DNA from 3 places in the Paenibacillus sp. NPDC101420 genome. Region 1 is predicted to be linked to each of the others. Evidence: predicted binding sites of a transcription regulator. Region 1 holds the regulator's gene; each other region holds the start of a gene.
What was found. The regulator Rex, encoded in region 1, represses fermentation and respiration genes when NADH is low (regulators of the CRP and FNR family bind a similar motif). The targets are predictions, from matches to a motif close to TTGTGAAATATTTCACAA.

Region 1 (10,188 bases):
CTTCACCCATTTGAGCCCCATCCGAGAACCGATAAAATTGATAATAATATCGACCGCTTTGTTTATAAAAAAGCTGCCAAGCATACTCCCCGTTATATACTCCTGGCAACAACCGCTCAATGCTGATGTCCGGAAGATCGGCTTTTATAAGGCTACGCATTTTCGCTTCAGAGGTCCCTTTACTTAGTTCTTCAGCATATACTGCGTCGGTTCCTTCAGCAAACTTCCCGTCTACAGTAAAACGTACCCAAACCATCAACTCGGTCCCGGCTTCATTCTTCCCTGTTAAGACCCAGTACACCGCATTTTCATCCCACACGGATTTCTGCGCTTTGGTTACCTCTGTCAGACCAGCACTGGTTTTAGCGACATCCTTAGCGATATCTCGCTCGTTCCATTGATCTTTCATAATATAAGCATAGAACTGGATAAGTCCAAACAGAAGGAGCAGAATCAGAACTGACCCCAGGAGGATCCATTTTTTCCTTTTCTTCAAGGTACAGCTCCCTTTCTAGTAATATATCTTTTTTGATTATATAACACACCTGTGTGTTTATCCAAAGTTTCATATCCAATTCAATGATCTAATTATCAGAAACACAAAAGGCTGTAACTTTGCAATCGCAGAAAGTCACAGCCTTTCAGTTATTCGTTATGATCTTAGACTACCGTTTAAGCAGTCCATCAAATGATTCTTGCGCCTTACGACGGATTGCTTCCTCATCTAGCGTTACACATTCTCCATGTTTTACAACCTGTTTACCATTCACCCATACATGCTCAACATCCTTGGCACTGGCAGAGTATACAGCATGAGACAACAGATCTGTGTGTGGTAGCAAATGCGGCTGGTCTATATCAATCGCGATAAAGTCCGCTTTCATGCCAACAGCGAGTCTACCCACATCATTTAAAAAGATAGACTTTGCGCCATACTCTGTAGCTATACGCAGCGCTTCCGGAGCTGGAACAGCCGTCGGATCACCACTTACACCTTTATGGATGAGGGCTGCAAGACGCATCTCTTCAAACATATCCAGGTTATTATTGCTTGCCGCACCATCTGTACCCAGTGATACCTTCACACCAGCCTTTAGAAGATCCGTAACCCGAGCCACTCCACTAGCCAGTTTCAGATTACTTCCTGGGTTATGAGACACGCCTACATCATGACGAGCCAGTATCTCGATCTCTTCATCATTCAAATGAACGCCATGTGCAACAATAGACGGACGTGTGAACATTCCAAGCTTCTCTAAATGCGCTACAGGCCGAAGTCCGTAATCCACCACATTCTGCTCCACTTCGCGTTTGGTCTCGGACATATGGGTATGCATCGGTAAATCCAAATCATGTGCCGCTTGAACAAACTTAACAAAGAAGTCCGGTGGGCAAGTATATGGGGCGTGTGGCGAGATCATCGTCGTAATTCTACCATCAGCCTTACCATGCCAATTTCGTGCAAAAGAAATCGCTTCCGCAAGCTTGTGATTTTGTACTTCCTCTGGGCATAATCCGATTACGCCTCTCATCAGTACAGAACGAATGCCTGATAATTCGACTACCTCTGCTACTCGATCCATATGATCATACATATCCAAGAAGGTTGTAGTACCACCTTTTAGCATTTCCAGTACCGACAAGGAGGTTCCCCAGTATACATCTTCTCCAGTGAATTTCGCTTCCATCGGCCACATCTTCTCTTGAAGCCACACCTGAAGTGCTAAATCATCTCCATAACCACGAAGCAATGACATTGCCGCATGGCCATGTGTGTTTACCAGACCTGGCATAAACAGCAGACGACTGCCATCAACAACTTGTACATCATCTTCCATTAAAGGCTCTTCTTTTCCTATGTAAGTGATCAAATCATCTTCAATAGTCATATATCCATTCAGAACCGGCTCATCCGTTCCCGGAATAAGAAAACGCCCGCCCTTAATAATCGTTTTACTGCTCTTCATTTCCGGTTTCTTCCTTTCCGTCTTTCAAATAATAAGCAAGGCTTTGCAAATCCGTTGTAAAATCGGCAGCATGAACCCGGATATTCGATGGTGTTTTTAGAATCACTGGTGCAAAATTCAAAATCGCCTCAATGCCAGACTCAATGAGAATATCTGCTACATTCTGCGCTTCTGAATCAGGCACAGTAATGATCCCAATTCGAATACCTTGCTCACGAACCGTCTGACCAAGCTCCTCCATCGGTTGAACGGTAAGAGAGTTAATTTTCCGCCCTACCTTAGGTGCATAGGAGTCAAATATAGCGGTAATCTTCATAGTATCTTTCAGATAAGCATTGTAATTAGATAATGCATGTCCAAGGTTACCGGCACCTACTAAAGCCACATTCAATTGTTGATCCAGCTTCAGAATATGACGGATTTTTTCAATAAGATAAGTTACGTCATACCCGATACCTTTTCTACCAAAGTCTCCAAAATAAGCTAAATCTTTACGAATTTGAGCAGGATTCAAATCAAGTTTTTGTCCTAGTTCTTGTGAGGAAACGGTTAATATTTCACGTTTCTGGAGATCATTCAGGAAACGCAAGTACACAGGAAGTCTGCGAACAACGGCTTCTGATATTTTATCCGATTTCATAATTTACCTCCTAATTTAAGTGATATTCTGTTCAAATCCTATCGAAATTTCTGCACCTCGTCTCAATGAAGAGCGGTATTCTTATACCGCCCTTCATTGTAGAGTGATTAATTAGAGGGAAGACGCCCTTTTCAAGAAACGCCTCCGTCCTCCAACCACTCCGCTATTCGAGGAACCATTTGATCCGTAAGCATATGCTCCATTTTCGGGCCAGGCAACGAATACAGGAAATACTTCCCATAGTGAGATTCGATCACCCTTGTGTCATACACAATAACAATACCCCGATCCTGCGCTGTCCGCACCAGTCTTCCAAATCCTTGCTTAAAGCGGATAACTGCCTGAGGAACAGACAACTTCATGAACGGATTCTTCTTCTGGGCTTGTAATAACTCAGACTTCGCTTCCGCTAGGGGGTGATTCGGCGGTTGAAATGGAAGCCTCACGATAGCCAAGCATGTTAATGCTTCACCCGGAATATCTACACCCTCCCAAAAGCTGCTTGTTCCTAACAGCACAGAGGCTGCACTGTCCTGAAAACGGCGGATCAGCTTACTACGGCTGCCCCCCTCCACGCCTTGACCTAGCACCGTGATCTCTTGTGAGGCTAGAGCCTCTTTCAGAGGATCATAAACCTGGCGTAGCATCTTGTAAGAAGTAAACAGGACAAGCATCCGCCCACGTGTTGTAATAGCTGCTTCTGCTAGTGACTGTACGAGTGTATCGACAAATCGGGCATCGCCTACACTCCCCTTCACACTTGGGAAATCCCGCGGAATAACTAACAGCGCCTGCTCCCGATACTTAAAGGGAGAAGGCAGGAGTGATGTCATCAGACGCCCCTCTTCCGCAGCTTCATTAAGTCCGAGATTATCAATCATAAACTGGAAAGATTTATCCACAGAGAGTGTCGCCGAAGTTAGTACGATACTTTTCTTCTTGTCGAAAAACAGCTCCTTAAGCTGATTACTAACATCAACAGGAACGGCATACAGCTGTAGCGATTTACTGCGATAATTTCCATTCGCCTCCAGCCAATATACTACATTCTCATCATTTAATCCCATAAAAAACCGTACTTGCTCACGTATAGAAGCTAAATCCTTAAATAAGCCGCTAATATCGGTAACTAGGCTATCTGAGGAAGATTGTCCTTCTTGATCTCGCATCTCATTAAGCATTTTATCACCTTTACGGATAATTTCGCTTAATGTCAGATTCATAGTATTCTCTAAAGCAACCAATTCATCCCAATCTTTCGGTTTACGGGTAGGAAGTAGCCGCATGACTAACTGGCCGGCTTCTCCCGCCGCTGCATCGCTGCGTTCCGGCAAGAGGCTGAATAGTTTATCACTAAGCAGATCCCAGGTTTCTTTTACGGTAAGAAGGTCCGGATAGATTCTATCGATCACTCCGCTCCATTCAGAAGCTTCCTCACTGCCTGATGACTGAAGCATTTGGCGAAGTGTAGGAAGTTGGCCATTTCGACTATCCTTATAAAGACGCGATAGTGTATGTGCCACCGTGAAATGCTTCATATGCATGCCTAAATGCTTGCCAGCCACGTCCTCCAGATGATGGGCCTCATCTATTACAAGATGTTCATAAGCCGGAAGTAGTTGATGCCCAGCCTTAACATCTGCGAAAAGCTTAGAGTGGTTCGTAATGACCACGTCTGCAATACCAGCTTCATGCTTAGCCCGATGATAATAACACTTACGGAACCAAGGACACGAGCGACCCAGACAAGAATCGGTATCGCTTGCCACCGTCTCCCAAAAATCTCCGCCACGTCCACTTAGATTGAGCTCTTCGTCATCTCCTGATTCACTTTGTGTCAGCCAAACGATCATCTGAGCCGCAGTAAGCGCATCTTCCCTCGGACTTATAAAGTCTTTTTTATTAATTTTATGTTCGAACTTACGAAGACACAAATAATGCCCTCTGCCCTTAAAAATTGCAGCTTTAAATGGAAAAGGAACTACCTGCGTTAACAAAGGAATATCACGCTCACGCAATTGATCCTGCAGATTAATAGTATGAGTGCTGACCATGACTTTTTCATTAGTGCGTACGCTTTGGTATATGGCAGGCAATAAATAACCAAGGGATTTACCGGTTCCTGTCCCTGCTTCGATCAATAGATGCTTGTCTTCGGCAAGTGCCGTCATCACCTCATTGATCATAATATCCTGAGCTTCTCGGCTTTCATACTGTGGCAAAGTTTCCTTAAGTCGTTTCGTTACTTCATCCATATAATCTGTAAAAGATAAATTGTGTAGTGGATTCTCAGCATGCTCGTCTCGAGGTGGAGCTAATTCGTTCCAGTCTCCTACAGCAAGCGCTAATTGACGATAGAAAGTCAGATCACCTTCGGGCTGAAGCGTCTCCGCTTCCCGTTCACGCAGTAGACCATCAAAATACCAACCCAGATCACTATCCTCTTCCGTAAACAGCTCACAGAGTCTCTGAATCGTCAGCAGAGGCAAATCGTAGAGCTCCTCCAGACATTTCAGCAATACAAGAGCAGTTGCGAGTGCATCACTGTCTGCCTGATGCGGACGATCGTGCGTCACTCCAAAATGTGCACTAACTGATCCTAGTTGATAGGATGTGAGGGAAGGAAAGCAGATTTTCAGAAAATCAATCGTATCTAAAATCCGCCCTTGAAATGGTAAATACCCACATCGGTCTAAAGCATTTTGCAAAAAATGGAAGTCAAATGCGACATTATGCCCTACAAGCACAACATCATCCAAGAGTGGGACAAGCTCCATCATCATCTCATCCAGCTCAGGTGCATCCTTTACATCATCATCGGTAATCCCCGTTAGACCAGTTATAAAAGGAGGTATCGGCGTTCCGGGCTTGACGTAGGAACCATATACCCGGGAGATGGACCGGTCTTCTTCTATAATTGCAAGGCCAACCTGGATAATTTCACCCACGGATTGGGTTCCCGTTGTTTCAAAATCAAGCACGGCAAATTTCATTATAATTCTATTCCCTTTCAATTGAGACTCTTAATCAGCATAACAGAAGTTGCGAAAAAAGGCGATGCACACCACTGGTACAGGGGATGCATCGCTTGAATGAAAATGCGGAATAATAAACCGTAAACGTAATAATTTACAATAATGAAACAAGCTGATTTCCGAAATGAAGCTTACCTCCTCGGCGGCGGCAAACCTCCAAATTAACGGTTGGTTCAGGAAGTGCCGGGTCAAGTTGCAAAGAAAGGCCAAACAGCTCCTGCGCTTCATTGAACCGTTCTTGAGAGGCCCTGATGCAACCTAAAGCGTTATAAACCATTGCCTTCAGCTTGGTTTCCCGTATCAAACCGAGCATATGGTTCAGATGATTCCAAGCAGCTTCCCCCTCCCCTTCCTGCAGGTAAGAGATAGCTAAATATAATCGAGCAGCCAAGCTATCCGGATATTGCACAATAACTTCCTTAAACTGTTCAATACATTTTCCATACATCAGCAGCTTATAATACCCCTGACCTCTAACAAAAGTATCCATGCACAGCTCGGGTGCTTCCTGTTCTGGCACTTCCTCTTCAACCACAGTCGTAAAATCTACACTTTCACGAAAGTGACTTAGCTTCTCTGCAAAGGCCAGCCATTCATCCATCACTTTATCACTAAGTCGATGCAGCATATTATAATTGCATAAAAGCTCATTCCGGCGGGCACCCTCCGCTGTAGGGTAATCTGTAACGATCTCCTGAAGCACCTTGTTCATTTCAGCAAACAAATGTTGAAACATGGGCTATCCCCCCTTACTGAAGATGAAATCAGTTCAGCTTGCCTGACTTCATTTTCTGCGAGAACGGGGTCTTTCATCCCTGCCATTCATTACATGGCGTAAGTCCATAATTTAAGCGATTGTAGCATGCAATTCATGATCAGCCAGCTTCACTGGTCTGTTGTTCTCATCCACGAATACCACCGTTGGCTTATGCGACTCCAGTTCTTCCGAAGACAACATCGCATACGAAATAATAATTACTGTATCTCCCGGTTGAACAAGACGTGCAGCTGCACCATTTAGGCAGATCACACCACTGCCGCGAGGCCCTGGAATAACATAAGTTTCTAACCGTGAACCATTATTGTTGTCCACGATCTGCACTTTTTCATTCTCAAGAATATCTGCCGCTTCCATTAAGTTCTCATCAATGGTAATACTTCCCACATAATTCAAATTCGCTTCTGTCACCGTCGCACGGTGAATTTTGGATTTCATCATATGTCTAAACAAGAGCGGCAACCTCCTTTGGAATAAATACATTATTGTCAATTAATCGCGTTCTGCCAAACTTCACGGCAAGCGCTATAATAATTTCCCCATTTACATCCGTTAATAAAACTTCGTTCTCTAAGCCTTCCAGATTAGGGAAAGTCAGTATTTCCGCATAATCAATGACCGCCAAAGGAGAGCTGGAAATAACCGAGGTCAACAATTCCCGCACTTCAGCAACGGTTGTTACTTTTCCTTCTTCAATAGACTGACGTGCTTCACGCAAGGAACGAGATAACACTAGAGCTTGAGAACGTTCCTCTGGAGATAAGAATACGTTACGCGAGCTAAGTGCAAGTCCATCTCCTTCACGAACGATAGGGCAAGGTACAATTTCAACATTCATATTCAAATCAGATACCATTCTGCGGAGCACAGCTACTTGCTGAGCATCCTTTAGCCCGAAGAAAGCATAATCTGGCTGCACGATATTGAATAGTTTATTAACAACTGTTGTCACGCCATTAAAATGCCCTGGACGCGAAGCCCCACAAAGTCGAGTGGTAAGCTCTGATACCGAGACAGTAGTCCGGGTAGGCTGCGGATACATTTCTTCCACACTGGGGATAAATACAATATCGACACCTTCGCGTTCCGCAAGCTCCAAATCACGCTCTTCATCGCGCGGATAGGAATCATAATCCTCATTCGGTCCGAACTGCAGCGGGTTCACAAATATGCTCATAACGACCGTGTTGCTCATTTCTCCCGCCCGCCGAAGCAGACTGGCATGTCCTTCATGCAGGTATCCCATGGTTGGAACAAACCCAATCGGGGTATGTCCACCTTGTCTCATATATTCCAAAGCTTCGCGAAGTTGCTTAATGCTTCTGACGACTCTCATCTTATTCCCCATCCTTTCCGGCACCGCCGTATAAAGATTCCAGAACGGTTTCATCTGCTTTAAAAACATGACCTTCATCTGGGTACGAGCGATCCTTCACTTCTTGCACATATTGGCTGATACCCTCACGAATCAGGCTACCCACATCTGCGTAGGTTTTGACAAAACGTTTCTCACGGTAGGGTGAGGCATAACGCAACAAATCATGGAAAACCAATACCTGTCCATCACAATAACGACCTGCACCAATCCCAATGGTCGGAATGCTCAGTGCCTCAGAAATTGCTTGTGCTACTTCTTCTGTCACCAGCTCCAGTACCACTGCAAAAGCACCTGCTGCTTCAAGGGCCTTAGCTTCATCCATCAGACGTTTTGCATCTTTGGCGTCCTTACCTTGAATGCGGTAGCCGCCAATCATATTTACCGATTGTGGTGTAAGTCCAATATGCCCCAGCACAGGAACTCCCGCAGCTACAACCGCAGTAACTGTCTCGCAAATTTCGAGACCGCCTTCCATTTTGACGGCATGAGCCCGCCCTTCCTGCATCAGTCTGCGCACACCCCGCAAGGTTTCATCTATACTTCCGTGGTAGGTCATAAATGGCATATCTGCCACAATGAATGTTTTTTGTGCGCCCCGAGTTACCGAACGAGTGTGGTAGACCATATCGTCAATCGTAACAGGTAAAGTTGTATCATATCCAAGTACCACATTTCCCAGGGAGTCACCCACCAGAATAAGATCGATACCGGCTTCTTCAGCAAGTAGAGCCGATGGGTAATCATAAGCAGTCAGCATGCTTAACCGCTCACCATCTGCTTTCATTTTTTTCATTTTCACAATATTAAGTGCTTGTTTGTTTGCCATTTCTCTCTTCGTCCTCCTTTTTGAAATTACATCCCCGTAAAAATCGCAACAAAAAAACCTTTTAGCAACGATTTGCTAAAAAGGTCCGAAGGGCAAAAAAGAGTCACTCGCGATCGTCCCTTCTGTCTCGGTCCTTACGGCTCAGAGCAGAATCCAACGTAACCGTCTAACGCAGTTATGAAGGTGATTCCAATAATAAAACCATTATAAGTACATCAGATCAAGAGTACAGTTCGCAAAACGATACCGCCTCTGCCCCATAGTATAACAAAAAGGACTCGGAAATACACGAAAAAAATATGACAGGGGATGACACCCTGTCATATAAAAAAGATTTATAATAGCTCGATTTCACCTGAGCATACGCTAGAAATCTCTCCTGTGCTGTTTTTAAGGATTAGTCCACCTAACTCATCCAAACCTACCACAACGCTTTCAGAGCGTCCCTGAGGGCTATTCAGAGCGATTTGGCGACCCAAAGTAACTGACATCGACTCCCACAGCTCTTTGATAGGTTTAAAACCTTGTTCCATGTAAAGATTGAAATGCAGCTCTAACTCATTCAGTACAGCTCTTACCAGCTCCGAACGGTCAATAGGGACACCGCCCCGCTGAATCCGAAGAGAAGTCGCTACTTCCTTCAGATGATCAGGATAATCGTCTTCAGTCAAGTTCGCAGAAATTCCAATCCCGGCGATGCAATAATGAAGCTCTCCTTCTCTTAGCGAAGACTCGAGCAAAATTCCACATATCTTTCGACCGCCCGCAAGCAAATCATTTGGCCATTTAATCCCGGCGTCTACTCCGGTTACACGGCGAATTGCCTTACAGACTGCAACCCCAGCAAGCAGTGTTAACTGAGGAGTCTGTAACAAAGGTAAATTCGGACGCAATACAATACTCATCCAAATGCCTTTGCCACGAGGAGAAAACCATTTCCTACCCATTCGCCCTCTAGCACCGGTCTGTTCTTCAGCGATTACGGTTGTTCCTTCTGGTGCACCGTTTTCCGCCAATCGTTTGGCTTCCTCCTGAGTAGATACGACAGACTCCAGGAGCTGAACTCTGTCTAGCCAATTCGAATCAGAAGCTTTCTGCTTCAACCCGGTTAGCGACAGCGCTTTTTCATAGCTCATGTCCATCCATCCTTTTTGCTTCAAGCAGCAATTCTTGTTTATTGTTAAGAAGATCTCCCGAAGCAGTCGCCTGCAGAAGTGCACTCAGCATATTGCCAAGCCAAGGTCCTGGACGTTTCTCAAGCGCTTTCGCCAACTCATTGCCTGTAACAGCAAGCTCCGATAAGCTCTTAAGCGGCATCTGTGAGATCCAGTCTCTTGCAGCTTGCAAATGGATCAAGCCATTTACAAGCTCTGGCGCCGCTGGGGTAGTGACAGCGGGTGAAATCTCTGAAACCGCTGGCGGGTTCGCAGCGGGAAGGCCACCTGCTGGCAAGATCGCCAGCAGCGAGAGCCACCCTTCGGCGGCTTCCACGCCGAAGGTCAGCACGGCGGCGATCCAGCGCCGCCGCAGTAGATCCGTGCCGCCCGGTTCCCCTGGCGGCACA
Region 2 (10,188 bases), on a different contig from region 1:
GTTTGAGGTAGGCGCATCTGAGGATGTAATCCCTAACTGGAAAGAGCAGGGGATTACGGCAGATGTTATTGTGGTCGATCCTCCGCGTAAGGGCTGCGATCCACGACTTTTGGAGACGATTCTGGCGATGAAGCCGGAGCGTGTGGTTTATGTATCGTGTAATCCATCGACACTGGCAAGGGACTTGCGGGTGCTCGAAGATGGCGGGTATAAGACAGTGGAGGTAACTCCGGTGGACATGTTCCCGCATACAGTGCATGTAGAATCGGTAGCTTTGTTGGTGAGGAACTCTTGTCAAGTAGACACTAAATAATTGGACAATATTAATTCCACTAACGGAGAACGATAAAAGAGCCGCGAGTTAGACGAGCGTAGCCTCTAGGCTTCATCATAAAAAACCGCCCTGTTCGCAATGTTGCTTACAGGGCGGTTTGCTATGTCATAGAGGGCAGCTTGAAAGTTAGCAGTCAACCTGCACTCAACAAACTATCTTGCATTTTTTTAAGGCTAACTTATTAATAGAGCAGTTACACAATCATAAGATTACTCTGCTACAACTTGTTTGCCTGCAATCCGGCCGAATGTGAAGATATCAGCGATGGCATTACCGCCAAGACGGTTTGCACCATGAATGACCCCTGTTACTTCACCTGCAGCGAACAGCCCAGGGATGACTTCGCCTTTTTCATTCAATACGCGAGTCTTCTCGTCGATCACCAAGCCGCCCATTGTATGGTGAACGGATGGTACAGCTTTTTCGATGTAGTAAGGGCCTTTTTCAAGAGATTTCAATCCACCGCGATGTTTGAAATCAAGGTCTTTACCTGTTTTCGCATAATCATTTACTTTATTAATCGTTTCTTTCAAAGTGTTCACGTCAATTTTGAAGAAATCAGCCGCCTCTTCAATCGTATCGGCTTTAAAGAGCAAGCCTTGTTTAACGAGCTGATCGTATTCGTCTTGATGAACTTCGATCGTTTTACCAATATCCTCAATGCCTTGATTCCATAATTGATACGTATATCCACCCGTTTGGGCAAGAATTGCTTTAGAAATAACGTCACGACGTTCTAATTCCTCAACGAAGCGCTTGCCTTCTTGGTTAATCAGGATCGCACCATCGAAGCGGGAGTCTGCAACCAGGGAAATAACACCTGTCTCAGGATTACAGATTGGATACGTTTGAATACTCTCCATATTTGTCAGTTTGGCGCCAATCGTTTCTGCCATAACGATACCGTCACCTGTAGATCCTGGTGTATCGGTAGACATATATTTTTCATCCATTTTAGGGTTATACTTTTTACGCATCTCTACATTGGATCCAAAACCACCGGTAGCGATGATGACGCCTTTGTTCGCATGGAATGTGATCTTGTCGCCAGTACCCGAAGTCGCAGTTACACCGGTTACTTTGCCGCTTTCATCCTTCAGCAAGGTTTCGGCTTTCATATTCGTTTTGATCGTGATTTGATCAGCGTCTGTTTTGGCTTTTAACTTAGTAATCAATTCAACCCCTGTATGACCTACAGGAATCAACGCACGTTTTCTGGAATGGCCTCCAAATTGGAACAGATGATCAGGTAAGAACTCTACCTTGATATCATCGCGCAGCCATTCGGCAGATGTTAGAGCATTGTCGGCAAGAATACGAACCATCTTTGGATCCCCGAGGTTGTCTCCGCCTTTCATCGTATCATTATAGAATAATTCAGCCGTGTCATCTGTGATGCCAAGAGCACGTTCAACCCAGTTGTCCGGCGCATTCATCTCACCACCGGAGATCAATGTGTTGCCGCCAACAGCTGGCATTTTCTCGAGCAGAACTACATTAGCTCCAGCGCTCTTCGCTTCGATAGCCGCACTAAAGCCAGCACCCCCGGCACCGATGACGACAACATCATAGGTTTGCTCGGCTTCTTCTTTGTCTTTGCTTTTACTGACTGCAGCGCCAGCGACAAGGGTAAGTCCAGACTTCGTAATTGCATCTTGAATGGCTTCGAGATATCCTTTGCTTGTAACCGTAGATCCGCTAACGGCATCAACTTTTGCGCTGTTAGTTGCCATGACATCTTGCTTGAGCTGCGTATAAACAGGTTCTGCAAGTACTTCATTTTCCTTATGCTCTGTTACTTTAATGTCAGTGATCTTGTTATCTAATAAGGAAACTTGTACTTTAATATCGCCATGTTTACCATGCCCAACTCCTTCAAAGACTTGAACTCCGTTTGCATCTGCAGCGGGTGCTGCGTCTTTACCGCCGCAGGCAGCAAGCGTGAACATAAGACTGAGGACTAGTAGAATAGATAACAGCTTTTTCGTGTGAGTTCGCATAATATCTCCTTCATTCTGTTGTGAATTGGTTACATACATTAGGGAGAGGAAGATTTGCTAGGCAAATCCTTTATCTCTAGCCTAGACATGAATGTTATTTCATGTGAAAATATGCACAAGACCTATTATAGATTTAGTACAGCATTATGTATTTGCACAGATTAGCGTTTTTTTGTCTTTTTCGGGCATGTAAGAAACGGATATTGTGAAGGGCTATGATTACAATGAGATCAATTCACTTAAAAATTACGTTAATCGCAGGAGGCTGCTTCTTGCTGCTGTTCGTTGCATTGCTTGTAACAATATATTTGGAGATGAACCATACGGTTGTCCCTTTGAATAAGAACTTAACGCAGCAAGTGGTTAATGCACGCAGCGACCAGATCAATTATTGGTTTAATCAGCGCATCGGAGAGATAGACATGCTTGCTTCTCTAGCTTCGGACCATCATTGGACACGAGATGAATTGCTGCAAGAGATCGATAAGTTTGAGGCGAAGAAGCAAGTAGAGTACGAATCCATACGCGTGGTGGATATTCACGGAAATTCCTGGTCAGTAAGGGACAAGCCTTTTTCGATATTAAACCGACCCTACTATCGAAAACTGCTGAATTCAGATTCCAATTATGTGGTGAGCAATCCGATCGTATCCAAAGCGAATGCAGCCGAAATCGTCGTCATTCTCTATCGCGTGAATCCATCGGTGAATGATGAGGTAGCTTATATTGCCGCAGCCGTCTCCGTCAAGAAGATGAAGGAGATTGCTCAAGATGTAATGCTATATGACCAGTCAGGCCAGCTTATCATCGATTGCAGAGAGCTGGGTGAAGGAGATGGAGCGGAGGATGCAGCAGATAAGAAGAACATGAGTGTATTTGAGGCTCCAATTCAAAATGTGGAAGGCTGGAAGCTAGTACTCGAAGTACCAAATTCAAGTCTATCGCTCGCGGTGATCAAAACCCAGCGGACTGCATTACTGGTAGGCGTTCTTATCGGTAGTGCGTTTATCGTCTTTCTGATGCTGCTTGCTTCTTCCATTATTCGTCCAATTCAGTCGCTTCGCCAGGTAATGGAAAATGTGCAGAACGGCAACCAAACCATACGAGCAGATGTTACGCGCTCGGATGAGATCGGCGATCTTGGGCGAAGCTTCAATGACATGCTTGTTCAATTATACGCTGTGGAGCAGGACCGAAAGGAGATGGAACTCAGACTGATTCATGAGCAGATCAAGCCGCATTTTTTATACAACACATTGGATACGATCCAGTGGATGGCAATGGAACATGGAGCAGACAATGTGGTGGAGATGGTGGAAGCGCTTAGCGCGTATTTTCGATTAGGGCTTGGCACAGGCAGTCCCTACATTCTGCTTGATCAGGAGTTGTACCATGTCGAGAGTTATCTTCATATTCAAGGCGTGCGATATGAGGAGATTCTGGACTACGAGCTTCGATATGATGAAAAGCTTGCTCAGTGCCAAGTCGTTCGCTTCATGCTGCAGCCGTTGGTGGAAAATGCGATTTATCACGGGATTAAGCCACTTGGGGATCAAAAGTGCAAAATTTCGATCACAGCATATAAACAGGTAGATTATTTGGTCATTAATGTTGAAAATAATGGGGTTATGATTCCTGAAGAGAAGCTTGAACAGATAAATCAAGCCCTAATTGATGATAAATATGATCGTTCTGCCACAGGCTTTGGGTTATACAGTGTAAACCATCGCATTCGACTAGCTTACGGGGTGCCATATGGCCTTGCAGTGAAGAGCGAAGATGGCATTACTGTTATGGTCATTCGAATACCTTTGGAAGGGGAGCGGAATGAAGATGTGGAAGATTGTCATCGTCGATGATGAAACGATCATTCGCAAAGGCTTGCGACGATACATTGAGGAGAGTTCGTATCTTTTTGAAGTTGCAGGAGAAGCGAAAAGTGCAAACGAAGCATTGAATATGGTGGAGGAAGCCCCACCACATGTATGTCTTGTGGACATCAACATGCCGAATATGAATGGGCTCGATCTGATAAATATATTGCGCGAACGCTGTCCGTCGGTTCTGGTTGTAATCATCAGCGGCTACGATAACTTTGAATATGCGCGTCAAGCCGTGCAACTGCAAGCATTCGATTATGTATTGAAACCTGTGCCGAAGAGTGATCTGAACAAGCTGCTTCATCGGATCGATGAGCATCTTCAGGCAAAATATCCTTTGCATTCACATGAAAGCAGGGTGGATAAGGAGCTGGGGCTTCCCGGGTATACAGGGGATGGAACAGTGCTTATCCAAAAAGTGACCGAGTATATTGACAGTCATTATCAGGATCCGGAGCTGTCTATTACTCGAGTAGCAGCGCTATTTCATATCAACCAAACCTATCTTAGCAAGCGTATGAAGCAAGAAATCGGTGCTTCATTCCTTGACTATGTCACCGAGCTTCGGATATCGAAGGCGAAGGAGATTCTGGATGACGTAATGCCGAATATCAAAATCGGGGATCTGGCCGTGAAGGTAGGGTATAAGAGCCAGTACTATTTTAGTCGTGTGTTCAAAAATAGAGTCGGTTCAAGCCCCTTAGAGTACAAAAAGCATCCGTTCGGTTATGGATAGGGCATCAAGTTAGTAGAAAAATTAGGCGCCACCATATATAAACACGACGCAACCTCGAGGGGTTGCGTTTTTTATTTGGCGGATTGCTTAGAGGACATTGATAGAAAAATAGGTAGGACCTAAGGAGGTAAGCGCTATCTTTATACCTATAAAAACGCGACGTGAAGGCCTTCATGTCAACAAGTGTATATCCAATGTCATTAATTATCTATTTGAAAGAAAGGCCACTTTTCATAATGTTACTTTAAGGACATTGACATATGTTATAAGCTTCTATGACGTGTCGGAATCTCGGAAGGGAGGAAAGAGCATCGAGGTAAGCTGAAATGGAAGCGCATACCATTTAGGAGATTGATGTTTCTTGACTCAAGAATCAGAAGGGAGTTCGTACGATATGAAGAGGAGTAGAAAATGGGTAGCTCTCGTCATGGTTGCGATCATGATCGTAACGATGATACCGATCGCGCAAGCGGAAGAGGCGCTGCCGCCTACACAGACAGAGGAACAGACACCAGCGAACCCGCCGGGCGAAGCCGATCCGGTCGAGGTGACGAATCCATCAGACCTACCCGGAGCAGGTACGGAGGGTGTTATTGCGTCAGTGTATGGGGCGGTATATCACAATCTTGCAGCGGGCTTATCTTATGAGTGGTCGCAAGAGCCGGAAGCTTCCTATCCGGATGAAGGCAACACACTTACGGATGGTATATATGGGGCAAGCAATAGATCCGACGTAGCATGGGTTGGGCATCATTTGGGTAAGACACGCGAAGTTGTGTTTGATTTGGGGGCGAAGAAATCACTCACGGGTATTAAAGCCAATTTCCTCGAAGATTGGCCAACGAACAATGTACTCGTGCCACTCACGGTATCGATGTACGTCTCCGATGACAAAGTGAACTGGGGACTGCTCAAAGACAATGCCACGCAGAAGCTGTGGAATGACGGCAAATACACGGAGACCTATGTGTGGGACGGCAGCAAGGACGGCATTAAAGCGGTCGGCCCAGATGCGAAAATCGCGTATGCTCGGTACGTGAAAGTGACATTCACAATGCATACGCGTGCAATGACCTTCGTGGATGAGATTGAAATCCTCGGTGAAGACGGCAAAGTTGCCGGAGCCATAACTGTTCCAATGCATACGCCGAAATTCTTGGCGGCAGGCGAAGCGACAGCGGGTATCGAGCATCTTGGACTTTTGTATAACGGGCAATATGCGAATGACTTAGGCATCTGGACGAAAGAACGGATCATTCCGAACATTAGTTATGTCGATAAGGACGGCAAGATTAAGGATCGACTCTTCGACGGCGTCCTGTATCTTGGCATTAACTCTCCAAATCCAGGTCGTGATTTCGGCGGGTGGGCTTATCTGGAAGATTGGAAATGGTATCTGGATAAGACCTTTGCGGTAGGCGGCGATATGGATGCGTTAAACGCAGCGGCTAAGGAAGTATCCGATGCGCTGAACGAGTCTGGCGTGAAGGAAAAGGTTGTCCTCATGATTCCGGATCCAGGTGAATCGATCACTAATTTCGGAGCTGTTGAACAAGGTGGAGAATCGCTGAACTTCAATGATTCCGTTGGCAAAGAGAAAGCCCTTGCGAACCGTGAAAAAGCAGTTCAATGGTGGCTGCAGCAAGTCAAATCGAGATGGGAAGCAAAAGGTTACGCTAACCTCGAGCTTGTAGGTATGTACTGGTTCGAAGAGCAAATCAGCACAAGCCAATCCGGACCGGATCTGATCCGTTCCGTGAGCAGCACCCTGCATGACATGGAAATTAGCGGCAAGGACCTGAAGTTCTTCTGGATTCCGCACTTCTTCGCTTATAAAGCGTTCATGTGGAAGGATGTCGGCTTCGATGCGGTGACGATCCAACCGAATTACTTCTTCGAGCCGACGGATATCGAACGCTTGGAGGATTCTGCGAATCTGGCGAAGCAGTATGGCATGTCCAATGAACTCGAGTTCGATGATCGGATGCTGACGGACGGCGTGTTCCGCGAGCGGTATATCGATTACTTGAACAGCGGTGCGAAGACAGGGCTTATGAAGGATGGCTTCAAATCGTATTACCAAGGCAACAATGCAGTCTATAACACCGCGGTAAGTAAAGATCCAGCGACACGCGTTCTTTACGACTGGCTGTATCAATTTGTTAAAGGAACGTATCAGGTCAACGAGGCTCCGCCTTCCGAGGTAGACGTGCAGATGAACGGCAAGCCGTTCCAGAGCGGGATGAAGCTGCCCGATTCAGAATCCGTATCCTTTACATGGAAACTTAGAACGGATGATGGTCTGACGAAAGTGACGGCGACGTATGACGGCAAGCCTTATACAGCGGGTACCGTTATTTCGCTTGCAGGCAAGCTTGGCAAGCATGAGCTTAACATTACCGTTACGGCGGGGCATATGGTGACTAAGTCATATGTTATCGAAGCAACGACAAATGCATCTGGTATGAAAGCGTTAGTCGACCGCTTCGAAAAAGCGAAGCAATTTACGAATTCTGCAACGGTGCGTTCTTTGAACAACTATTTGGAAATGATGAAGCGCTATGAAGGGAACGATGCAGCGCAAGTCACCAAGTATCTCAAAGGCTTTAACGCAAAGCTGGATGAATTCAAGAAGGCGGGTACGATAAAAGATGAGGCGTACAATACGCTGAAGGAAAGCATCTATTACCTCATAGGCAATTTGGCGCAGAATAAAACGGTAGAAGCTTCGTCGACCGAAGGCAATAATGCGAATTATGCACCGGCTAAAGCCGTCGATGGATTCCCTGCTTCAAGATGGGCGAGCGAATACGTGGACAATACTTGGTTCCTGGTCGATCTCGGTGAAGTGAAGGAAATGGATACAGTTCGAATCGATTGGGAATATGCTCGTGCAGATAAATACAAACTTTTTGTGTCGAACGATAAGCAGAACTGGATCAATGTCATGCCAAATGACGGAATTATTACCGCGCATGATGGCAAAGAAACGATTCAGTTCAACCCGGTCAAGGCAAGATACATGAAGTTACAAGGCATAAAAAGAGCAACCGATTACGGATATTCCATCTACGAGTTTGGTGTCTATAACCTCTCGGGCGCTGTAGACGTGAAAGGCATTGAGGGCATACAAGTAAAGGTTGACGAGGAAGCGAAAAAAGTAACGATTGATGGATTGCTGATGAATGGCGTCCTTACAAATGTGAAGTTGAAGGTGCTTGATTCGAAAGGCAAGGTTCAACTCGAAGATGAGACGAAGAGTACAGTCGCGGGAAGTTTCCAATTCACATTCAAACTTACAGGTAATTTAAAGGGAACCAATGAGGCGTATCTATCGACTGGCTATATGAACGAGCCTGTAAAAGTGACCTTTGAATACTCAAAAGAAAACCCGGGTAAAGGTCACGATAAGTAATGGAGAAATAATCATCCAAGCAGCAATACGACCCGCACTGAAACTTCCTGTACCGGTTATCAAATTATCTGTCCGAGTAAGACTAATAACCGAAGTAAAAACGTTTGAGGCGTAACATAACAAGCCGATTAGGTGCCAGACCACGGGGTCTATACCTAATCGGCTTGTTTCTATGTACAGTATCAAGATATTATTCAGGTTTTAGTGGGATTGTATTATGTATTGTATAATAGAACGACTGCCTCAGCAGGTATTTATAATATAGAACATAGGAGGATCCATGTCCTGGAGCAAATTGAAGCAACAACTGGAGAGTTTTCTCTGTCCTGCGTTATACGGCAGGGTTGAATATCGCGCAAGCAGTTACCGTTATTTACCTGATAAATCAGGGGATTGTTATATTTCGGTAGATAAAAAGAACGTACTTAATATGAATGATAGAACTAGCTCAATTAGATGGTATCAGACGGAGCAGGAGATTAAGAATGATTCAGATCTTCAAATTCCTATCAACCATGAAGACATTGAAGCGGTTAGAAAAGATAGTAAGGGGATCATCCCGGAGGATCGTTTAATAGTCATTGCAAGAAGCAGAAAAATATCAGAAGTTGCAAAGGCGCTTTTGTCAGCACAGACGTCATTAAGTAAATCGAATTTTATTGTTATAGCTACTAAGTATTTATCTATTTCCATAGAGGAGAGCTTAGAAAGCGACGATATCTTATTGAATATTCTAGCTTTAGTGGACAGACGAGTTGGAAAAAAGCGAATTTTAAACATGAGCGAGAAGATGAAGTTAAAGCATCCAAGTGTGCAATATTTTTATGAACTAAGGCGTAGTATATTATAAAAATAAATAACTTCATTGAATATTCAAGAAACACTCCCTACAAAAATCCCTAATTCTACGCGACTTCTTCCCACCATAACAATAGCCATGATAATGAGAGGGATGTTCGCATATAGTGCATATGGAATCGGAGAATGTCGCTCTACTGGTAAGGAAGGGTACAGTGTTATGAGATCCTTATATTTATTGGACTTTACGGACAAGTTTGAGGAAAAATCGTTATTGAAGAGATGGCATCATTGCTGTCTCTTTTTTGTTTCTTTGGTCACTTTTTTAGCATTGCTCTGACTCTGGTTCCCGCTACGGCATCCTACGATCACAAGTATGAAAGACTGCACGAAAATTAGCGTTGATGCTTATGTTCAAGCTCTCTCTGCTCTGCTAGGTGACGGGAATCATAGACGTACTTACGTGATGTTGCTACGATGTTCCATGGAAATTAAGTGAAAGTGATCACAAGAAATTACAGAAGGAGTTATTTATCGTGAAAAGAATCGTAACACTGAGCACCCGCAAACTGATGGACACCGCAAAACACGGCGGATGCGGCGCATGCCAGACATCTTGCCAATCCGCTTGTAAAACTTCCTGCGGCGTTGCAAACCAGAAGTGTGAAAATGCAATGAACAGATAAGATTCGGAATTTTACCGCCCATTGCTCTGCTGATGGGCGGCTATTTTTAAGAAATGGATACTATCCCTAAAGGATGGCAAAGCCGTTTCTACTTGTGTGCAAAAGGAGCTTGATTAGTAAGTATGATTCATCAATATAAACTAAACGGATACAATATCGTGCTCGATACCTATAGTGGCTCGGTGCATGTTGTTGATGACCTAGCATATGAAATTATAGCGGATTATGAGAAAACTTCTGCCGACCAAATCGTGACAACGCTGTTGGATAAATATAAAGATGATTCCAGCATTTCCGAGAGCGACATTCGAGAAACCATCGCGGATATCGAGGAACTTA
Region 3 (10,188 bases), 170 kb from region 1:
TTACAGCTTTATTTCTAAAAATGCTGCTAGCGAAGGACGTCTCGCAAATTGCAATTTTGAGAAGCATTGGCTTTACGTTAGAAGATATTCGAAAGCAATATCAGGTAAGGCTGCTACTGGTTTCTGGTCTTGGAATCATTCTCGGAACCTTTGCAGCGAATACCATCGGTCAAAAATTCACTCAATTACTCGGATCTTTTATGGGAGCATCCAAAATACAGTTTGTAGTTAATCCGATAATAGCTTATCTTGTTCTCCCTCTTTTTTTCATGCTCATTGTAGCACTCACAACCGTAGTAAGCACGATATCGATGAAGAAATCCAATTTATCTAAACTGATTGTCGAATGAGGGTGAGGTGGTAGTATGTTCATATTAGAGACGAAGTGTTTAAATAAAACCTTTGTAACCGGGCAAGGAACCCCGCAGACGGTATTAAAAGATGTTCATCTACAGGTATCAAAGGGAGAATTCGTAGCTATAATGGGCCCTTCTGGCTCAGGGAAATCAACATTGCTCTATACGATCAGCGGTATGGACCGGATGACTTCAGGAAGTGTTGTTTTTAAAGGACAGGACATCAGTGGTCTTTCTGAGAGTGAATTAGCTGAACTGCGTTTAAATCAAATGGGATTTATTTTTCAGCAGATGCATCTTTTAAAAAACCTGACTATTCGGGACAATATCATCTTATCCGCTTATCGAGCTAAAATCGTTAGTCGTAGAACCATCAATAACAGAGCCGCTGAGTTAATGAAAAAAACCGGAATCTCCGCACTCGCTGAGCGTGATATTACACAAGTGTCGGGTGGACAACTGCAAAGAGCAGCGATCTGCAGGTCAATCATCAATGAGCCTGATATTCTATTTGGTGATGAGCCAACAGGTGCATTGAACTCTAAAGCTGCTAGTGAAATTATGGAGATATTAATAAATATTAATCAGACCGGTACAACGATTCTACTGGCTACACATGATGCGAAAGTCGCTGCTCAGGCAGAACGTGTCCTGTATATGCTGGATGGCAGCATAGCTTCTGAGCAATGGCTTGGTAAATACAATCGCATAAATGGGGACTTAAAAGAGCGGGAAGAGAAGTTGTCGGCTTGGTTATTGAAGTTGGGATTCTGATTGATAGGAAAGGGATACATAACATGGGAAATCTGAATTATAACTTAAATTTCGAAATGCTATGTGCAAAATACGGGTTAGGTCATTTGAAAAATGAACCAGAACAGGTAACAGGTGGTCTTCTACACAGAATGTATCGTCTACAAACGGACAAAGCGCTCTATGCAGTGAAAGCTTTAAATCCTCAAATTATGCAGCGGGATACTGCTATGTACAACTATACTCTTTCTGAAAAGGTTGCAAATATGGCTTATCAAAATGGGATAAATGCAGTACCGGCCATCGTATCCAAAGATAGTTTTATACATGAATTCGAGGGTCAATTCTATTTATTATTTCCATGGGTCGAAGGTAAGGCATTGCCATCAGGAGGTATTAATATAGGGTGTTGTAAAAGGATTAGCGAAAACCTTGCTAAAATTCATAAGATCGATTTCGCTACACTTCTTGATCATCATCCTAATGAAAATCTTGAGGCAGTAAATACATCCACTGTTCGTTGGAATGAATATGCACTAAAAGCAAAACAGGATGGTTTGGAATGGTCTAGCTTGCTATTAGATAACCTGAACCAAATAAATCATTGGGAACAACTTGTAGATTCTTCAGCGGAACAATTATTGAATCATATGGTGATCAGCCATCGGGATTTAGATCAAAAAAATGTACTATGGGATGAGCATCAGATACCCATTATTATTGACTGGGAAGCAGCAGGACCTATCCATCCAACCCAAGAGTTAATAGATGTAGCACTTTATTGGTCAGGCTTTGAATCGGGAAGTGTAAGCAAAGATGCTTTCTGCACGCTTATTAATGCATACCGCGATCATGGCGGCGAGATTTATGCTAACTGGTCCGATGTGCTCAACTATGGTTTTCATGGGAAGCTAGAATGGTTAGCTTATAATATCAGACGGTCACTTGGAATAGAGAGTACGGATGATACAGAGCGAGAACTTGGAACCCGTGAAGTAATAAATACAATCACTGCTTTAAATGGCTATGATAACTTTATTCCTCAGTGTATCGAATGGTGTAACCAAGACTACTAAAGGAGAACTTATATATGAATGTAGTAAAAGCTACTATGGAGGATATAAGAGGATGGCTGGAGCTGGCGGCAGAGGTGGAGTCCCTTTTTGGGCCGATGGTAGATGATCCGAATTTCACTCTAGCGTTAGAAAAAAATATCAGGCGACAAAGCGCTTTTTGTGTACGAGAAAACAATGGTTCGCCAGGTTCAAGATTACTTGGAGCTGTGTTATTCTCTTCATCCAATGCCCCTAATTACAAGATTGGTTGGTTATCTGTTTCAGCCATAGAGAGAAATAAGGGTGTCGCGACAGCCCTTCTTAACTATATTATCGAAAGTATCGAAACCCCAGCAGAGATATTCGTTACTACATTTGGTGAGGATCATCCAGAGGGTCAACCTGCTAGAAGATTTTATCAGAAGTTTGGTTTCTTTCCTATGCAGGATGGGGTTCCAAATGGCCTCGAAGGTGGCTCAAGACAAAATTTCAAGCTGACGATCGCTCACAAGGATTCATTATGAAAAAAATAATTTTTTTATCGGTGATTTCATTTTTCTTGCTAGCGATTTCTCTCAGCCCATTGTTCAACTATATCCGTGAGTATATGATTTCAGATCAAATCAATCAGCGTTATGAGATCAACCATGCTGAGAAAGGGTATAACACGTTAAACGTTCAAGAACTAACGGTTGATGATAAGCATATTAAGATCCAAGAAGAAAATACAGGCAGGAAAGCAGAATTGACCCTTTGGGATGAAGAGGAGAGTGTCCCGCCTGGAGATATTGTGAAAGTTCAGTTTTTATTAAATGGTCAAAAAATCTCAACTCCTGATGAAATATGGTTGTCTAATCGGGAACGAGGAAGCAGATATTTCTCATGGATAGATATTCTCACTGTTACGGATCGAAAGACTGGCGAGAAAGAAATTAATATAGTCCAAAGACTTACAGATGATAGTCAGCCGATGGAAAAGAGAAAATGGAAAATAATCACGATCTCACATGATGGCAGTATAGAAGAAAAGGTGCTGAGTTATGCTCAAAGAAGTGACAATCATCTAGGGGTGAAGCTTATCGAGTTCTCGGGTACATCACTTATGGGTATGGGATACTATTCGGATATTACTAAAAGTTATCCAAGTGTATTTTTCCCTCTAATTTATCCATTTTTAACAGGTGTCGTGGGAATCTTTCTATTGATCATTATAGTTGTTCAATTACTGATCGAGCTTCATAATAGGCGCGTTATTAGGAAAAACGGGCGATAACGGTCATAAGATATGTTCTAAAATTACTTATAATTTCGAATCACCTTTAACTTGGTCAAGGTTAATAAAGCAAATAGTAGTAGCAGGACTCCGATGGAACCCATGACAGGGGCTGGACTGAAGTGATCGGACAGGAATGAAACGGCTGTAAGACCAAGTGAGGGTGCTACACTCATAATGGACCCAAGTACACCGAAGACTCTACCTTGTATATCCTCCGAAACTTCCAACCTGAGGATGGTATTTATCAGCAATGTACAGAATGAGAACATAAAGCCAATAAGAAGAATGATGGGAATGGCTAAGGCAGCAGTAGTGACGAACGATAGCAGGAGGTACAGGGGACCCAGACATAGCAGTCCAGTCATGATAAAGAAGCCGCGATTCTTTAATTTGGAGCCGAGAAACAAGATCATGCTGGAACCAATCATATAACCTAGAGGAATACAGGCTTCCATGAGTCCAAACTGAAAGGGACTAGAATTCCATACTTTGACGGCCATAACTTGCGTTAGCATCAGTGAAGGCATAAAGAACAAAGTGAGCGTAGGAAGCATGATGATTATTGCTCGGGCGAAGGGGTATCTCCAAATATAACGAACGCCATCCGCAAGATCCTGTGTGAATTTTCTTTCTTCTTTAGGTCCGGTATTCACTCGGTTTGGGAGTGGAAGGGAGCGGACAGCAAGAACTAGTAGAAAGGAAACGAAAAATGTAGCTCCATCAAATAATATGGCATCTGCCGCTCCAAAACTTGCTACAAAAATACCTCCAGCCGAATAACCAATCGTCCGACAGATGTTCTCCGACAGGTTCAGAATCCCGACTGCTTTTTGTACATGTTCTTTTCCAACTACAGTGGTAATTGAAGCTTGATACGCAGGGGATTGGAATAATGCTGAGACTGTCGTAAGTCCCGTTAATATGGCCACGATAATGAATGATGTAGAAGACATGGAAATGGCCAGAGCAAGCGTACCTGCTAGACCGCAGCTTATCAAATCAGTGATTAACATAATGGTTCTGCGATTGATCCTGTCTGCGAGTGTGCCTCCTATCGATCCGAGTAAAGAACTGAGCAATAGATTGATTATCGTAATAATGGCAATCATTTTAGCGCTTCCGGTCGTCTGAAGTACCCATAAACTTAAAGCAATACTGTGAAAGGTATTTCCAAACAAAGAAATGGAATACGAGCTAAGTAGCAGCATAAATCTCCGGTTTCCCCAAAGGGTTGGATAGAATTGATCGGTGGTGGATGCATGTTTTGCTAATACAGGATCTGTCATTGGAAAATCTCCTCTCGACTTAAACGATTAAGTGAATATCGAAAAAAAATTAATCAACAAAATAACGATTATTCTCTTGTTTGGAGTAGTCAGGACGATGTAATAACTCCTCCATTAGTTCAAAAGCAGTGGCTGATTTATCCCCAGTGAATATGAATTTCTGAACGTCTTCTCCAAGCATTTCTGGGCAATTACAGGTACATAGAACAGAAAGACGTGCGAATACCCCGGATTTTTCAACACAACTTCCGATAAACTCATTAATAACTATGGCCTCTTTGTAAATCCCCTCCGATAAGATTGTATTCAATTCCACCATATTTTGAACTTTGAATATTGCTTTCTCAGGTAAAGGAAGATTGTCTTGGATAAAGCTAGTGAGTAGGGAGTTATTGAAGCTCTCCATAATTAAACAAACCTGTGAAAGATCCTCCGGCATTACCTTTTGTAGAGCTGAACGATAATTGTAAAGAACTTGCTTAAACAGCTTATCTTCAATCATGCTGTCGATCAAAATCAAAGGGATTCCTTCTACAAAATGTTTGGAAATCGAATAGAAGGATTCATCGTGTACATCGATCAGAAAGACGGCTTCGAGCTTTCTTTCGACGATGATATTCAGAGAAGGATGGTCAGTACCAAGAGAATATAACAGCGTATGATATCCGGCATCCGTTAAACGCTGTTCCAAAGCACGGATAAAGGTGAACTGGTCATAGAGTTTCCAAGGGGGCATATAAGCAGAATGATTGACAAGTATCCCTACTAATCCCGTTTTTTTATTGGCAAGTGAACGGGCTGCTAGATTAGGAATGTAATGAAGTTCTTCGGCAAGTGACAGAATTTGATTGCGGGTCTTCTCAGGAATGGTTTGGTTATCGACGCGGTTCAGAACATAGCTTACAGTCGCAACGGAGACATTAGCTTGTAGCGCGATGTCTTTCATTGTAGTCTTTTTCACCAGTAAACTTCTCCCTTGCTGAGATATTTATTTCCAAATATTATCATTAACACTTGAGAAGAGTCAACGATTGACTTTATACCAAGAAGCAAATGATGCTTGTGTTCATTTTTATAATTTGGGTAAATAGATGTAAGAACCTAAATCAGTCAGCGAGAAGAGGCGTGACTCATGGGAACAAATCTTAATCGGGAAGAGAGTACGCTGTGAAACCGCTTTAGATACTGACACAAATTTGTGAAATTATTCACTTAATTATTAAGAATTTTAATATATAATTAATTCATAATCAAAATTAGGGGGAATCGAAAATGAGACTATTTAAAATGATTTTAGTGGCTGGGGTTTCGGTAGCAGTATTGGCAGGTTGTGGAGCAAATGAGGATAAAGCAACTAATTCGGCGGCAACTTCAGCTCCGGTTGCTGAGCAGACAGATGCTGTCACTACAGCTTCGATCGTGAATCAAGCAGATGCATTTACTAAGGCTGTTAGCAAAGATGGAAACTGGATTGTTGCGATTCTAAATGATGTAACGATTCCTGATGAGGTTGTTGTAGCTGGAGAATTCCGTAATAAAGGAGCCGCAGATGGCGATATCTACCGTAAGATTGCCCTTTATTCGCAAGATGCTGATCACAAGATCACTGCTACTTATACACTAACCGTACCAAAGTTTACAGTACAAAGTGAGAATTTGAAAGTTGAAGGCGGAACGATTAAAGGCGATGTTTATGTAGAAGCGAAAGGCTTTACTCTGCCTGAAACCGCCACTATTGATGGTAACCTCTACTTCGCGAGCGAAGATCTGAAAACATCAGCTGTTATTGATGGAAAAGTGACTGGAACAACAGAAGTTAAATAATTTCGTAATCAACTTATACAGTAGAAGCCAATCCATAGACTATGGGTTGGCTTTTTTCTTTTTGTGATTATGTGATCTTCGGTTGATTTTCTTAATATTGAACTTATAATATTACTACCACTACTAGGAGGAACACATATGTCTAAGGAGTATTCACGCACATATATCGAAAGTGTAAAGCTTGAAATGTTAAATAGATTGGGACTTAAGCAAGTGTTCTTTAAGGAGCAAATAGGTGACGGCCTGATTTTTGAAGCAGTTGGTTTTGATAAAGGGAGCAAGCATCGTTTTTGTGTTAGACCGAAGACGAAAACAATTGACGAATTTATTTCAGGAAAATGGATGAAGGTCCGCAGCTTTACAATCAAAAGTGTGGAAATTTAAAATTGAAGTCTAAAAAGGGAACCCCATTTAAATCGGAGTTTCCTTTTTTAATTTTGAGAAGGATTCATTGATAATGTGAAGTATCGCCGTACAGATCGATAGTTGTATTGTTGTCAGTTAGGGTTACTTTACACAATGCTGTAGAGAGAATATCCGGTAGTTCCCCTAATTCCTGCAATGATTTATTGAGAAAATGAGCCATAATGACTTTCAGGGTCATCCGATGCGTGACAATAAGTACCGTATGTCCTTCATTATCGTTAATGATACGCTCAATAGTCGGCGTTACTCTTTGTTCAAGCTGACTATAGGTCTCACCTGGGGCTAGAGGAATAAAAAGATCAGGTCTGGTGAAAAAATGGGTGTACTGTAAAGGATATTCTTGTTCAATCTGATCTGTATTCATTCCTTCCCAAATGCCCATGTTAATTTCCATTAATGAAGCTTGCTGTTGAATCGGTAAACTCCGATTTCCTCGTAAAATCTGCGCAGTATGCAATGCTCTTGGACTAGTACTAGAATAAATGGCTCCTAAATTCTCACCTTCCAAACGTTCTCTCAACCATTCCGCTTGCTGTTCACCCAAGGTTGTTAACGCTGAATTTTGATGTCCTTGCATTCTTTTCTGCAAATTCCATTCGGTCTGCCCGTGACGGGTTAGAAATAATACTGTCTCCTTCATTAATGAAACCTCCCTTTTGAATAGTTGTAAGTATAAGATAAATAATTATAAATAAACAATATATAATAGTTAATATCCATAATGTATAGTTATAGTAAGAAAGCCGAAGGTCCGTTAAACAATGAATTTATTTTATATAGTTAGGAAGAAATCAGGATGAACTATCATGTATTAAAATTGTTTTATTATGTTGCGATAACAGGGAGTGTGACCAAAGCCTCCGAACGTTTGCACATTAGTCAACCCGCTATATCAGCGCAGATCCGCAAATTTGAACGGGAGAATAATATCGTATTATTAGAGGTCATAGGAAAGAGAATGGTGCTAACACCGATTGGGAGAAAACTGATCGAACCACTTGAAAAGTTATTTGCTATGGGTGAACAGGTACAGCAGATTATTGAGGATTATCATAAATTTCCTGCGGGCCATATTCGGATTGCAGGTAATTACCTGGCCACAAGCATACTCATCCCCCGGTGGGCATCATTATACAAACAATCTTTTCCGGAGGTTAAAATTCAGATCTCTACTGCTAATTCTCATGAAGTCATGGAACAATTAAATAACTTTGAAGCAGACGTGGCGATTTATAGTGATATGGCGTTTCCTTCTCATCATACAGGGGTGTTCGAACATCGGGAGTTGTACAAGGACGAGTATGTGTTCGTAGTTTCTTCAAATCATTCTTTAGCCAAGCAGGAGGTTAGCTTTGAGGAAGTGATGGCTGAGGCATTTATTATGAGGGAGGAAGGTAGTGCAGCCAGAGAGAGAATTGTACAATTATGTGAAGAAAGAAAGGTACAACAACCGAAGATCGAACTGCAATTTAATGGAGTAAATGAGGTTATTCAAGCCGTGATTGCCGGTTATGGGATTAGTTTTGTATCTGCGTTGTTAGCAAAGCCTTATCTTGATCAGGGTATGTTAGCCAAGGTCGAAGTGGAAAATGTAGTCTCTAAGCATTCGATATGGATGAGCCACAGAAAGAAAGAGCTTCAAGAAAGCTATATCCAGTCATTTATTAAGCTCGTCATGAAAAAATTAAAAGAAGCGGATAATTTATACTCGGTTCCAACGCATACACCTTAATTAAAATAACTTATGAATTACGATGTATGCATTGAACTGAGATCAAAGGTTGGAATGTAATTGAAGCAACTCAGGTGCACTAATGTCTTCTGCTTCAGAAGATTTAAATTGAATGTTATATAATTGTGAGTATAGCCCATTCATTTCTAATAAGGAATCATGTGTACCTTCCTCAACAATCGAACCCTGATTTAACACGATAATTCTAGATGCTTCACGTATGGTGGATAGTCTGTGTGCAATAACCAATGTGGTTCGATTCTTCATTAACAAATCAAGCGATTGCTGAATCATTCGCTCAGATTCGTTATCGAGTGCGGAAGTTGCTTCATCTAGAAGAAGGAGTGGAGCATCACGAAGAAAAGCTCTGGCAATGGCTATGCGTTGTCTTTGTCCACCAGATAAAGTCGATCCATGTTCACCTAGAATAGTGTCATAACCATGGGGCATCTTCGTAATAAACTCTTCTGCACCTGCGAGCCGAGCGGCTTCTCGAATATCCTCTTCGCTAGCTGTATTAGTACTGAAGGCGATATTATCTCGTATAGTTCCTGAGAACAAATAAGGGGTTTGGGGAACATAAGTAATCATTGCTCGTGCTTCTTCAAGCTGATCATGTACAGACTTTCCATAAACCGTGATGCTTCCTGAAGTAGGCTCATAAAGTCCATTACATAATCGAACGAGCGTCGTCTTCCCTGACCCGCTTGGCCCGACTACCGCGATAGTTTCTCCATGTTGTATATGAATATTAAGCCCTGTAAATAGGGAGGCTTCATTATCCGGTTTACCCGAATAGTTGTAGTGGACATCCTCTATTTGTAATGCAGCTACCTCTACGGAAGCAAATGTTGATGAGCTGGATTCTGGCAAAGGATGAGTAGCTCCTTCATCAGGTGCATCAAGTATAGCGAATACGCGGTCAGCTGCACCTAAAGCCTCCTGGACACCTCCCCATGTTTGAGACATATGGACAAAAGGCCATTGAACCCTACCCATCAAAATAATAAAAGCGAGTACTTCACCTGCTGATGTTCCGCCACTTAGAGCTGATAACGCAATTAAAGCGGCGCATGTCACCATTACGAGATTGTTGATAAAGGCAGAAGATTGCCATAAGAGACCATTTAGAAGCGATTTTCGCAGCTGCATTCTTCTTAACTTCTCACGTTCTAACGCATATTTATTTAAGAGAGTTTCTTCAAGCGAAAAGGCTCTGACGACCTTCATTCCTTGAAGCGTTTCTTGTAAGATTCCTCGCAATTCCGCCTCTTTTGCATATATTTGAGTAGATAATTTTCGTAATCTGCGATCAAAGAAACGTCCGGAAAGAAAAACAAGGGGGCCTGATCCAAGAGCTAACAGGGCGATCCAGACATCCATTTTAGCCAAATATAGAAAGGAAATGAAACAGAGAAGTAGATTATAGCCTAGATCGTATACGATGCTGTTTATCATCCCCATGGCCATCCCTGCATCC

Region 2: a site for Rex is predicted at 2,436-2,453, ahead of ACQKMP_RS27425 (flavocytochrome c). Genes of this name have one in related genera too.
Region 3: a site for Rex is predicted at 5,923-5,940, ahead of ACQKMP_RS11925 (polymer-forming cytoskeletal protein). Genes of this name have one in related genera too.

The regions. Positions count from the first base shown of each region.
Region 1 is NZ_JBNNSE010000002.1:509,259-519,446, reverse strand. Features, by position in the region: gene ACQKMP_RS11170 (DUF5590 domain-containing protein) at 1-496, opposite strand, end outside; gene ACQKMP_RS11165 (amidohydrolase) at 666-1,967, opposite strand; gene ACQKMP_RS11160 (redox-sensing transcriptional repressor Rex) at 1,954-2,607, opposite strand; gene dinG (ATP-dependent DNA helicase DinG) at 2,739-5,600, opposite strand; gene ACQKMP_RS11150 (tetratricopeptide repeat protein) at 5,737-6,378, opposite strand; gene panD (aspartate 1-decarboxylase) at 6,490-6,873, opposite strand; gene panC (pantoate--beta-alanine ligase) at 6,866-7,756, opposite strand; gene panB (3-methyl-2-oxobutanoate hydroxymethyltransferase) at 7,758-8,624, opposite strand; gene ACQKMP_RS11130 (biotin--[acetyl-CoA-carboxylase] ligase) at 8,960-9,760, opposite strand; gene ACQKMP_RS11125 (CCA tRNA nucleotidyltransferase) at 9,750-10,188, opposite strand, start outside.
Region 2 is NZ_JBNNSE010000009.1:162,357-172,544, reverse strand. Features, by position in the region: gene rlmD (23S rRNA (uracil(1939)-C(5))-methyltransferase RlmD) at 1-313, shown strand, start outside; gene ACQKMP_RS27425 (flavocytochrome c) at 544-2,334, opposite strand; gene ACQKMP_RS27420 (sensor histidine kinase) at 2,607-4,193, shown strand; gene ACQKMP_RS27415 (response regulator transcription factor) at 4,162-4,950, shown strand; gene ACQKMP_RS27410 (DUF4855 domain-containing protein) at 5,345-8,365, shown strand; gene ACQKMP_RS27405 (SF0329 family protein) at 8,646-9,215, shown strand; gene scfA (six-cysteine ranthipeptide SCIFF) at 9,700-9,849, shown strand; gene scfB (thioether cross-link-forming SCIFF peptide maturase) at 9,972-10,188, shown strand, end outside.
Region 3 is NZ_JBNNSE010000002.1:683,987-694,174, forward strand. Features, by position in the region: gene ACQKMP_RS11890 (FtsX-like permease family protein) at 1-350, shown strand, start outside; gene ACQKMP_RS11895 (ABC transporter ATP-binding protein) at 366-1,130, shown strand; gene ACQKMP_RS11900 (aminoglycoside phosphotransferase family protein) at 1,154-2,185, shown strand; gene ACQKMP_RS11905 (GNAT family N-acetyltransferase) at 2,200-2,688, shown strand; gene ACQKMP_RS11910 (hypothetical protein) at 2,685-3,437, shown strand; gene ACQKMP_RS11915 (MFS transporter) at 3,461-4,726, opposite strand; gene ACQKMP_RS11920 (LacI family DNA-binding transcriptional regulator) at 4,776-5,687, opposite strand; gene ACQKMP_RS11925 (polymer-forming cytoskeletal protein) at 5,999-6,550, shown strand; gene ACQKMP_RS11930 (hypothetical protein) at 6,689-6,934, shown strand; gene ACQKMP_RS11935 (histidine phosphatase family protein) at 6,999-7,616, opposite strand; gene ACQKMP_RS11940 (LysR family transcriptional regulator) at 7,773-8,708, shown strand; gene ACQKMP_RS11945 (ABC transporter ATP-binding protein) at 8,751-10,188, opposite strand, start outside.